3 regions of the Streptomyces sp. NPDC055749 genome follow, and region 3 is predicted to be linked to each of the others. Evidence: riboswitches for the same ligand, from Rfam matches in the RefSeq annotation. Region 3 holds a riboswitch; each other region holds the start of a gene.
The links. Region 3 has a riboswitch for cyclic di-AMP ahead of ACWGO0_RS14295 (M23 family metallopeptidase). Riboswitches for the same ligand answer to the same signal wherever they lie in the genome.
Positions count from the first base shown of each region.

Region 1 (3,839 bases), on a different contig from region 3:
GTAGACGGACCGGCAGGAGAACACAGGTGGGGAAGCGGGACATGTGGCGGCGCGGAACTCCCGAAGGAGTCCGTGCCCGCCGGTTCGTCCGCGTGCTGCCCGCGCTGATGATCGCGGGCGGGGCACTCTTCGACGTCACGACCCCGCCCACCTTCACCCCCGTACCCCTCTTCGTGGCGGCACCCCTGATCGCCGCGCCGTTCTTCTCGCGGGCCAGCACCCTCCGGATCGGTGTCGCCTCGGCCGTTGCCATGGTGCTGCTGGACCTGTACAGCCGCTCGCTCGATCAGGTCGAGCCCGTCATCGAACTGGCCACCGTGATCACCGCCGGGCTGCTCGCCCTCTTCATCAACGGTGTCGTCCGGCGGGGCAACGAACAGCTGGCCTCGGCGCGGGTCATCGCGGAGACCGCCATGCGCGCGGTGCTGCCGAAGCCGTCCGACCGCATCGGCGGGCTGCACGTCGCGGCACGTTACGAGGCGGCTCAGGCGGACGAGTACGTCGGCGGTGACCTGTTCGCCGTCGCGGACACCCCGTTCGGGGTGCGGCTCGTGGTCGGGGACGTACGGGGCAAAGGGCTCGACGCGGTCGGGGCGGTCGCGGTGGTCATCGGGGCGTTCCGGGAGGCCGCCGAGCAGGAGCGTTCGCTCGAGGGCGTGGCGCAGCGCCTGGAGCGGGCGCTGGCGCGGGAGGGGACGCGGCGCGGCGGCCTCGATGCCATGGAGGGGTTCATCACCGCCGCGCTGGGTGAGATCCCGTCAGGCGCCGGCCTCGTGAGGATCGTCAACAGGGGGCACCCCGAACCGATCCTGCTGCACGCGGACGGCAGGCTGGACGTCCTGGTGTCGACCTCGCCCGCGCTGCCGCTCGGGATGGATCTGGGTGTGTGGCCGGACCGGGCGGACGAGTGGGCGCTGCCCCCGGGTACGACGCTGCTGATGTTCACCGACGGCCTCTCCGAGGCGCGGGACGCGGACGGGGTCTTCTACGACCCGGCGGCCCGGCTGCGCGGGCGGATCTTCCCCGGTCCCGAGGAGCTGCTCTCCGCGCTCACCGACGACGTACGCCTGCATACGGGCGGAAGGTCCACGGACGACATGGCGCTGCTCGCGGTCGGCCGGCCCGCGGAGGGGCAGCCCGAGCGGCGGCGCACCGTGAAGATCGTGGGCCGGGGGAACGCCGGGGGTGCGGAATGAGCCATTGGCTGACGAGCCGTCGGCAGAGCCGCGCGACGGCCGCTCCGGTACGGGACAACCGTCCGTAACCGAAGGGTGCCGCTCCGCATAACATTTGACGCAACGTCAGAAATGAAATGACGGATGAGGGGTGTTCAACTCGCCCGATTCCACCCGGTTGTATCCCGGTAAGTCCAGGCCAAAGTCACGAACGATCACCCGGAACAGCTTGGAATCGGGGCCGTGTGTCTATTAACGTTCGATAACGCAGCGCGGTTGTCCCAGTCGTCGCAAGAGGCGGCACCGTGCGCGAGCGCCGAATTCCGCAAGGAAACCGGGGAACCACCTACATGGGGTGAATCGGGCCACCTGTGCCTCGCAAGAGGCAGAGCGGCCCGTAGGAGACCTTCCTGCTCCGAACCCGTCAGCTAACCCGGTAGGCGAGAAGGAAGGAAAGGAGTGCGCCCACGTGGCGTCCAACAAGCCTGCCCCCGAGGCCCCGTCACCCTTCGCCACCGATACTCTCGGCGGCCAGGACCGGACCTGGGAGGAATGGAATCCCACCGAGGAGTCCATCCGGCCCGTTCGCGGCAGGCATCGCGTAGCCAAGCAGCGCGGTCTCGCTCGTAGCTCCACCGTCCTCGGGGTCGGCGTCATCGCGGCAGTCGGTGCCGGTGGCATGGCCACCGCTCAGGGCAAGCCGCCGGTCTCCATATCTCTTCCCGATTCCATCGCGGACAATCTGCCCGACGCCAAGTCCATTCCCGGCGTCGGCTCCTTGATGTCCGACGACTCCGGCGCGAAGGACACCGCCACGGTGGCCGCGTCGTCGCCGCTCACCACCGCCGGCATCACCACCGCCGAGGCCGAGCAGGGCACGACCGACGCCGGAGAGGCGCTGCGCACCCGCATCCTCCAGCAGGCCGAGCAGCAGCAGGCCAGTGCCGACGCCGAGGCCAAGGCCACCGCGGAGAAGGCGGCAGCCGAGAAGGCCGCCGCCGAGGCCAAGGCCCAGCAGGACGAGGCCGAGGCCAAGGCCGCCGCCGAGAAGAAGGCTGCCGAAGAGGCCGCCGCGCGCAAGGCGGAGGCCGAGCGGCTCGCCAAGCTGGCCGCCAGCTACACCCTTCCGGTCTCCTCGTACACGATCACCTCGACCTTCGGTCAGTACGGCAGCATGTGGTCCTCCGGCCAGCACACCGGCCTCGACTTCGCCGCGGGGGCGGGCACACCGATCAAGGCCGTCAAGGGCGGGACCGTCACCTCGGCCGGCTGGCACACGTCGTACGGCTACCACACCGTCATCGAGCTCGAAGACGGTACGGAGGTCACGTACAGCCACCAGTCCTCGATGAACGTCTCCGCGGGCCAGCAGGTCAGCACCGGCGACGTCATCGGCCGCGTCGGCTCGACCGGCAACTCCAGCGGGGCCCACCTCCACCTGGAGGTCCACACCCCGGGCGGCTCGGGCATCGACCCGATGAGCTGGCTCCGCAGCAAGGGCCTCACGGTCTGAGACCCGGCAGCTGAGACACCGTGTCCTGATTCCAGGGCGCACCTGAACCCCGGCAGCCCTGACGCACACCCCCCGACGTCAGGGCTGCCGGTTCGCCGTTTTCCACGCCGGGAAACGGAATAGGGTGCCTCGGGGACGGGGTTGCACCACTCATGACTTCTCTGCGCACGCTCGGCTCCTCCGGCCTTCAGGTCTTCCCGCTCGCACTCGGCGGCAATGTCTTCGGCTGGACGGCCGACGAAACAGCGTCGTTCGCCGTACTGGACGCCTACGCGGCGGCGGGCGGCAACTTCATCGACACCGCCGACTCCTACTCGGCCTGGGCGCCGGGCAACGAGGGCGGCGAGTCGGAGACCGTCATCGGCAAGTGGCTCGCCTCGCGCGGCAACCGTTCCGAGATCGTCGTCGCCACCAAGATCGGTGCCCACCCCTCGTACAAGGGGCTCTCCGCCGCCACCATCAAGGGCGCCGCGGAGGAATCACTGCGCCGGCTCGGCACCGATCACATAGACCTCTTCTACACGCACTTCGACGACGAGACCGTCCCGGTCGAGGAGATCATCACCGCCCTCGACCAGCTGGTGAAGGACGGCAAGGTGCGCGAGATCGCCGCTTCCAACATCAGCCCCGAGCGGCTGCGGGCCTCCCTGGACTTCTCCGAGAGCGAGGGTCTCGCCCGTTACGTGGCGCTGCAGCCGCACTACAACCTCGTCTCACGCGACACCTACGAGGGTGCGCTCCAGGACACGGCCGCCGCCGCGGGCCTCGCCGCCGTCCCGTACTTCGCACTCGCCTCGGGCTTCCTCACCGGCAAGTACCGGGCTGGGGTCACGGTCGAGAGCGCGCGGGCCGAGAAGGCGGGCCAGCACCTGGAGTCGGAGCGCGGGCGGAAGGTTCTCGCCGCGCTCGACACGGTCGCGACGGAGCACGGTGCCGAGATCGCCACCGTCGCCCTGGCCTGGCTGGCGGCCCGTCCGACCGTGGTGGCGCCGATCGCGTCGGCCCGCACTGTCGAGCAGGTGCCCGCACTGGTCGCCGTCGCCGGACTCCGGCTGACGGAGCAGGAGCTGGCGGCACTGACGGAGGCGTCCGCCTGACGCACGTTCAATGCGCCGGGCGGTGCGGTGAGCCGTGGGGGCGCTGCTGGTACG
Region 1 is NZ_JBSHFH010000002.1:239,378-243,216, forward strand. It holds gene ACWGO0_RS02915 (PP2C family protein-serine/threonine phosphatase) at 42-1,196, shown strand; cyclic di-AMP (ydaO/yuaA leader) riboswitch at 1,480-1,633, shown strand; gene ACWGO0_RS02920 (M23 family metallopeptidase) at 1,645-2,688, shown strand; gene ACWGO0_RS02925 (aldo/keto reductase) at 2,841-3,785, shown strand; gene ACWGO0_RS02930 (PrsW family glutamic-type intramembrane protease) at 3,793-3,839, opposite strand, start outside.
Region 1: linked by a shared signal. The riboswitch ahead of ACWGO0_RS02920 (M23 family metallopeptidase) and the one ahead of ACWGO0_RS14295 (M23 family metallopeptidase) in region 3 are both predicted to bind cyclic di-AMP.

Region 2 (3,839 bases), on a different contig from region 3:
CTCTTCGCCGGTTTCGAGACAACGGTCAACCTCATCGGCAACGGTACGTACGCCCTGCTGCGCAACCCCGGCGAGCGGGAGCGGCTCCAGCGCTCGCTCGAAGCGGGCGAGAGCGGCCTCCTGGCCACGGGCATCGAGGAACTGCTGCGCTACGACGGCCCGGTGGAGCTCGCCACCTGGCGGTACGCGACGGAGCCGGTCACGCTCGGCGGGCAGGACATCGCCGTCGGGGACCCCGTGCTGGTCGTCCTCGCGGCCGCCGACCGTGACCCGGAGCGCTTCCCTGATCCGGACACGCTGGACCTCGCACGGAGTGACAATCAGCACGTGGGATACGGGCACGGCATCCACTACTGCGTGGGGGCGCCGCTCGCCCGCCTGGAGGGACAGACCGCGCTGGCAACGCTCCTGAGGCGCCTTCCTGACCTGCGTCTTGCGGTGGAACCTACCGATTTGCGGTGGCGTGGCGGGCTCATCATGCGCGGACTGCGCACGCTTCCGGTGGAGTTCGCCCCCGGTCAGCCGGCCAAGCAAGGTGACACTCCGTCAACTCTGTGACTTTCACGTGATCTCCGCTGCATCGACTTGTGACACACGTTCGAGTCCCGCTAGGTTCACCGTTCACCACAGCAGTCACATAACAGCAGTCACTTGTCAGTCACACGGAAGGCAATCCCATGGGCTCCGCGAACGGCAGACACCGTCGCCCTCGCCAGGCACCCGCCATCGTTGTCGCCGCAGGCGTGACGGGATCGGCCATCGCCATCCCGCTGCTCGGTGCGACCGGTGCGCACGCCGCCGACGCCTCGACCTGGGACCGGGTCGCCGAGTGCGAGAGCGGCGGCATGTGGAGTGCGGACCTGGGCAACGGCTACTACGGCGGCCTGCAGTTCTCCCAGGACACCTGGTCCGCGTACGGCGGCTCGGCGTACGCGGCCCGTGCCGACCTCGCCAGCCGCTCGCAGCAGATAGCGGTCGCGGAGAAGGTCCTGGAGGACCAGGGCCCGCAGGCGTGGCCGAGCTGCGCGGTGATTTCCGGGCTCGCGCTGGACGGCGCCCTGCCGGGTGTCGACCCGGGCGGCGTTCCCTCCGCCGAACCTTCGGACGGGCTGTTCCCGTCCGAGGATCCGTCGGGCGAAGCCACGGATGAAGCGGCGGACGAAGCGAACAACAAGGACGAAGCCGATAAGTCCGGCAAGCCCGGCAAGGGTGACGCGACGGACGGCACGGCGGAATCCGGGGACTCCGGCTCGTCCGCCTCTCCCGCACCGTCCACCACGCCGTCTCCCGATGCGTCCGACGCCCCTGCGGGCACGGACGAGGGCGGCGGCAAGCACCGCGGCACGCCGGCCCCCGAGGCGACCCAGGACGCGGACAAGGGCAACGGGCGCGACTCCGGCGGCCGACACGCCTCGCGCGGCGACGGCGAGGCCCGTGACGCGGGTACGGCGAGCCCCGACGGCGACTACACCGTGCGGCCCGGCGACAACCTCTGGGCGATTGCTGACGCACAGAAGGTTCCCGGCGGCTGGACCGAGCTCTACGAGGCCAACAAGGGCGCGCTCGGCTCGGACCCCGACCTCATCCTTCCCGGCCAGAGCCTCGATCTGGGACAGCAGGGCGGCGCGGAGAGCTCCAAGCGCAACTGATCCAATTCGGGAAAACGCCCCAAAATCGGGGGTAGTTCAGGGACCTATGTCCACTTATGCGTAAGTGAGACATGGGTCTCTTTGCTTCAACTGGCGTGTCGCGTCCGGCTGTCCCGCCCGCGCCCCTTCCGACCTGCGGAAACGTTCATTCCGCTGAGGCAAGTAAGGCACGAATGGCCGGTATGTCCCTCTTTGAATGTCGGGGTTGCCTATGTTTACGGTCGGAACCGCTCGCACCGCGGGCCCCGTCGACCGTCACGCCGAATCCTGCCGTCGGTCGAAGGGAACAGACGCGTAAAGCGCCGTAGGCAGGAGCGGGGGACCCAGGTAAGCGCCGGGCCCGATCGTCGAGAGACGACCGAGGACCGGCTTGGGGTGAAGTCGCACGCAAGGACGTGCGGCCGGGCAACTCACTTGGCCCGAACCCGACAGCTCACCTCGTAGGCGTCGGTGAGGAGAAGCTCCATGCTGTTTTCCAGCAAGGCCAAGCACCGCCGCCCGTCCAAGGCCGTCCGTGTCGCCACGCTCGCCGGTGTCGCCGGTGCCGCTGTCGCCGTCCCGCTGATGGGTGCGACCGGCGCCTCCGCCGCCTCCGTCTCCACGTGGGACGCCGTCGCCCAGTGCGAGTCCGGTGGCAACTGGTCCATCAACACCGGAAACGGCTACTACGGCGGTCTGCAGTTCTCGCAGTCCAGCTGGGCCGCCGCCGGTGGTACGCAGTACGCGTCCCGCGCCGACCTGGCCAGCAAGTCGCAGCAGATCGCCACCGCCGAGAAGCTTCTCGACATGCAGGGCCCGGGCGCCTGGGCCTGTGCCGGTGCCGGCAACCTCACCAACGACGGTGTGGACCCGGGCGTCGACACCTCCTCGGACAACGGCGACGAGCAGCCGCAGCAGCAGGCCCAGCCGGAGCGTCAGGCCGAGCAGCCCACCACGCGCAGCGAGCAGCGCACCGCCCCGAAGACCGAGGCGCCGAAGACCGTCACCACCCCGACCGGCGAGAAGGTCGAGAAGGGTGACGGCGAGTACAAGGTGAAGACCGGCGACACCCTGAGCAAGATCGCCGAGAAGCACGACGTCAAGGGCGGCTGGGAGAAGCTGTTCGACCTGAACGACGACATCGTCAAGGACGCCGACCTGATCTTCCCGGGCCAGCAGCTCCACCTGACGAAGTAATACCTGGGATTCTCCTCCCCCCGGGAGGGTGTCCGGCGGCATCCCTCCCCGCTCTGCTCCCCGACCCGGTGCGCTCTCCCCCGTGCGCGCCGGGTCGGGGTCTTTTCCGCACGCGTGTGTGACGTTGATCGTTTCAAGTGTTGTAGTTACTGGCCAGTAAATTTCTGGCCCTTTGACCGTGAATGCATGCCCTTGGGTCCTTTTTCGTCCCAGGGGACGGGCGCCGGGCGGGCCAACGGGGCCCAGCCGGATAGGCTCGTGCCGCAAGGCCACAGTGACCCTGCACAACCAGTGTCAGATCCCAGAAGGAGATGCCTCGTGCCGTCCATCGACGTCGTCGTAGCCAGGGAAATCCTCGACTCCCGGGGCAACCCCACGGTCGAGGTCGAGGTTGGCCTCGACGACGGCAGCACGGGACGTGCTGCTGTTCCGTCCGGCGCCTCCACCGGTGCGTTCGAGGCCATTGAGCTTCGCGACGGTGACCCCAACCGCTACATGGGCAAGGGCGTGGAGAAGGCCGTCCTCGCCGTCATCGAGCAGATCGGCCCGGAGCTCGTCGGGTACGACGCCACCGAGCAGCGCCTCATCGACCAGGCGATGTTCGACCTCGACGCCACCGAGAACAAGGGCTCGCTCGGCGCGAACGCCATCCTCGGCGTCTCGCTCGCCGTGGCCCACGCCGCCTCGGAAGCGTCCGACCTTCCGCTCTTCCGCTACCTCGGCGGCCCGAACGCGCACCTGCTGCCCGTTCCGATGATGAACATCCTGAACGGCGGCTCGCACGCCGACTCCAACGTGGACATCCAGGAGTTCATGATCGCGCCGATCGGCGCCGAGTCCTTCTCCGAGGCCCTGCGCTGGGGTGCGGAGGTCTACCACACGCTGAAGAAGGTCCTGAAGACCAAGGGCCTGTCCACCGGTCTCGGTGACGAGGGCGGCTTCGCGCCGAACCTGGAGTCCAACCGCGCCGCCCTGGACCTCATCGTCGAGGCCATCAAGGAGGCCGGTTACGTT
Region 2 is NZ_JBSHFH010000083.1:6,230-10,068, reverse strand. It holds gene ACWGO0_RS35360 (cytochrome P450 family protein) at 1-558, shown strand, start outside; gene ACWGO0_RS35355 (transglycosylase family protein) at 678-1,649, shown strand; cyclic di-AMP (ydaO/yuaA leader) riboswitch at 1,940-2,111, shown strand; gene ACWGO0_RS35350 (transglycosylase family protein) at 2,115-2,825, shown strand; gene eno (phosphopyruvate hydratase) at 3,144-3,839, shown strand, end outside.
Region 2: linked by a shared signal. The riboswitch ahead of ACWGO0_RS35350 (transglycosylase family protein) and the one ahead of ACWGO0_RS14295 (M23 family metallopeptidase) in region 3 are both predicted to bind cyclic di-AMP.

Region 3 (3,839 bases):
CGGCAACCGGCTCGACGAGATCCCGCACGAGCAGGCCAACCCCGCCCGCAGGGCGGCCAAGCAGCTCTCCAAGGAGCTCTTCCCCGCCACGGCTCGGATGTCGCGTCCGCGCCAGGGCACCGAGGAGACGGTGAAGCGGATCGACGCGGCGGCCGTGCGCGCCTTCTACGACGCGCACATCCGTCCGTCCACCGCCACGGCGGTCGTCGTCGGCGACCTCACCGGGGTCGACGTGGACGCGCTCCTCGCCGAGACCGTCGGTGACTGGTCGGGCAACGCCGCCGAGCCCCGCCCCGTCCCGCCCATCACCGCCGACGACCGCGGCCGGGTGGTGATCGTGGACCGTCCCGGCGCGGTCCAGACACAGCTGCTGATCGGCCGCATCGGCGCAGACCGGCACGACAGCGTCTGGCCGGCCCAGGTCCTCGGCACGTACTGCCTGGGCGGCACCCTCACCTCGCGTCTCGACCGCGTGCTGCGCGAGGAGAAGGGCTACACCTACGGGGTACGCGCCTTCGGGCAGGTGCTGCGCTCGACGGGCCCCGGCTCCCCCTCGGGGCGTACGGGCGCTGCCATGCTGGCCATCAGCGGTTCGGTGGACACGGAGTCCACGGGACCGGCGCTGGAGGACCTCTGGAAGGTCCTGCGGACGCTGGCCGCCGAGGGGCTCACCGACGCCGAGCGCGAGACGGCCGTGCAGAACCTCGTGGGCGTCGCCCCGCTGAAGTTCGAGACGGCGGCGTCGGTGGCGGGCACCCTCGCCGACCAGGTCGAGCAGCACCTCCCGGACGACTACCAGGCCCAGCTGTACGCCCGCCTGGCCGAGACGGGCACCGTCGAGGCGACGGCCGCGGTCGTCAACGCCTTCCCGGTGGACCGGCTGGTCACGGTGCTCGTCGGTGACGCCTCGCAGATCGCGGACCCCGTCCGCGCACTGGACATCGGAGAGGTGTCGGTCGTCAGCGGCTGACGATCGGTCTGTTCAGCTTCGTACGTACAAAAGCGCGCAAAAGGGACCCCGGTGGGCAACTTCCCATCGGGGTCCTTCCCTTTTGTCCCCTTTGGTGGGGGAGTCTGCCTGTCTGCCCTGTGGGATGAACTACAAAACAGCCTGTCCGTTTGGTGATTGAAAGTTGTCCCGTTTAGCGTCGGCTCCGCTGTCCGTCACGTGCATGCCGCGTCCGCGGCGCCGGGCAGCCATCGCCGAGTCCCCGTCAGGCGCGAGCCTGGGGAGCCGGGGACCCACGAAGTCCCTGGGGTGAATCGGACGTCTGCGTTCCTTCGGGGACGGAGAGGCCCGTAGGAGACCTTCCTGCTCCGAACCCGTCAGCTAACCCGGTAGGCGAGAAGGAAGGAAAGGATCAGCCCCTCCATGGCGTTCACCCGTGCCACCGGGAAGCACCGTGCCCCGAGCCGCCTGACGCGCAAGAGCGCCCGGGTCGCCGGTATCGCGGCTCTGGCCACCACAGGCGTCATCGGCACGATGGCCTCCCCGGCCCTCGCCGCGGACGAGGCCCGTACCGTCAGCGACACCGGCCTGACCCAGGCCGTCGCCATCGACGGAACCCTCGCCGACCAGATCGCCGCCCAGGCGAAGGCTCAGGAGCAGCAGGCCGAGGCCGTCGCCAAGGCGAAGGCCAAGGTCGCCGCGGAAGCGAAGGCGAAGGCGGAGGCCAAGGCCAGGGCGAAGGCGGAGGCGAAGCGCAAGGCGGAGGCCCGCGCCGAGGAGATCCGCGAGGCCGAGGCCCGCGCCGCCCGTGCGGCCGAGCGCAAGCGGCTGAACTCCTTCCACCTCCCGGTCGCCGGTTCGTCCGTCAGCACCGGCTACAAGTCCAGCGGTTCCCTCTGGTCCTCCGGCAGCCACTCCGGCGTGGACTTCCGCGCCGCGTCCGGCTCCTCCGTCGTCGCCGTCGGCGCCGGCACGGTCGTCGAGGCCGGCTGGGGCGGCGCCTACGGCAACAACATCGTGCTCCGGATGACGGACGGCACGTACACCCAGTACGGCCACCTCTCCTCGATCGGCGTCTCCGTCGGCCAGAGCGTCACCTCGGGTCAGCAGATAGGCATCTCCGGCTCGACCGGCAACTCCACCGGACCGCACCTGCACTTCGAGGCCCGGACCACTCCGGAGTACGGCTCCGACATCGACCCCGTCGCGTACCTGCGCTCGCACGGCCTGAACGTCTGAGCCGCGCGCCCCACCCCAGCGTTTCCAGAAGGCCCCGGCTCCCCGCCGGGGCCTTCGGCGTATCACCCGACGCCTTCACCGACGTGTATCGCCCGGTGCATATCGTCCGAAGCCCGTCCGCCGAAGGCTTCCGTGGCCAGAAGATATCCCTTGATTCCGTCCTGCCGTCGGAAATTCGGGCTCATTGCAATAGAGTCACGGAACAGGCGTCGATCGGCCGCGTTTCGCGGGGATTAAGGCGGAGGTTCGGACATGCGCATTCCCGCGCATTCGGTATGCACGGCAATCCGTGATGACATCGTCTCCGGTGTCTTCGATCGCGGCAGCCGCCTCACCGAGGAGTTGCTCGCGCGTCGTTACGGGGTCTCGCGCGTCCCGGTGCGCGAGGCCCTGCGCACTCTGGAGTCCGAGGGGTTCGTCGTCACGCGCCGCCACGCCGGCGCGTGCGTGGCCGAGCCCACCGAGCAGGAGGCCGCCGATCTCCTGGAGGTCCGGATGCTGCTGGAGCCGCTCGGCGCCGCGCGTGCCGCGCAGCGGCGCACCGAGGCGCATCTCAAGGTGCTGCGTGGCCTGGTCAGGCTGGGGCAGGAGCGGGTGCGGCGGGGTGAGGGGGAGGATCTGCGTTCGCTGGGCGGCTGGTTCCACGAGACGCTCGCTCAGGCTTCGGGCAGCCCCGGCCTCATCGCGCTGCTCACCCAGCTCCGGCACAAGGTCGCCTGGATGTACGTGGTCGAGCAGCCCGTACGCCCTGCGGAGTCCTGGGCCGAGCACGGCGCGATCGTGGACGCGGTCGCCCGCGGTGACGCGGACCGGGCCAGGGCGCTGGCCGTCCAGCACGCCGAGCGGGCCACCGCGGCTCACCGGCTCCGCCGCCCGGACCGCCCCGGACGCACCCCCGCGCCGCCCCGGGTGAGCTCTTCGCAACACGCCGTAAACATCGGGGGCGTCCGCCATTAACAATTACGCCGTATACAAAGAAGGCTAATTCCGCAGGGCTTTCTTTGCGCTGCCTGAATTCGAGGCGCTCGGTGCATTTCCGGAAACGAAAAAGTCGCGGCCCCCGGTCGGGGGAGCCGCGACTCGATCGCAGAAATAATTCCGGCCGGAATCGGCTGGAATCAGACGGTCTCCGGAAGCTCCTCGAGCCCCTCGGCGACCAGCTTGGCCAGGCGGTCCAGGGCGGCTTCGGAGTTGTCCGCCTCGGACGCGAGCACGATCTCCTCGCCGCCGGTGGCGCCCAGGCCGAGCACCGCGAGCATCGACGCGGCGTTCACCGGGTTGCCGTCGGCCTTGGAGATCGTCACGGGGACGCCGGAGGCCGTGGCGGCACGGACGAAGATGGAAGCGGGGCGGGCGTGCAGGCCCTCGGCCCAACCGACGTTGACGCGGCGCTCAGCCATGGTTCTGCCCTTCACGAATCAATGGTTGTCTAGACCAGTCTCTCATGCAGTGCGCACTGCTGTGCCCGGTCCCCGGCCCGGCCGCTCGGCCGGGCGAGCACCCTCAGACTGCCCCGGCCCCGATCCCTCCGCGACCGGTGCGTCGGCCGTAGGCTTTGCCCATGCAGCCCACGCCGGAGCAGAGTCCGCATCACGCGTACCCCGACCACTGGGAAGCGGACGTGGTGCTCCGCGACGGTGGTACCGCGCGC
Region 3 is NZ_JBSHFH010000015.1:99,457-103,295, reverse strand. It holds gene ACWGO0_RS14300 (M16 family metallopeptidase) at 1-970, shown strand, start outside; cyclic di-AMP (ydaO/yuaA leader) riboswitch at 1,192-1,359, shown strand; gene ACWGO0_RS14295 (M23 family metallopeptidase) at 1,373-2,188, shown strand; gene ACWGO0_RS14290 (GntR family transcriptional regulator) at 2,441-3,145, shown strand; gene ACWGO0_RS14285 (HPr family phosphocarrier protein) at 3,307-3,588, opposite strand; gene ACWGO0_RS14280 (bifunctional acetate--CoA ligase family protein/GNAT family N-acetyltransferase) at 3,750-3,839, shown strand, end outside.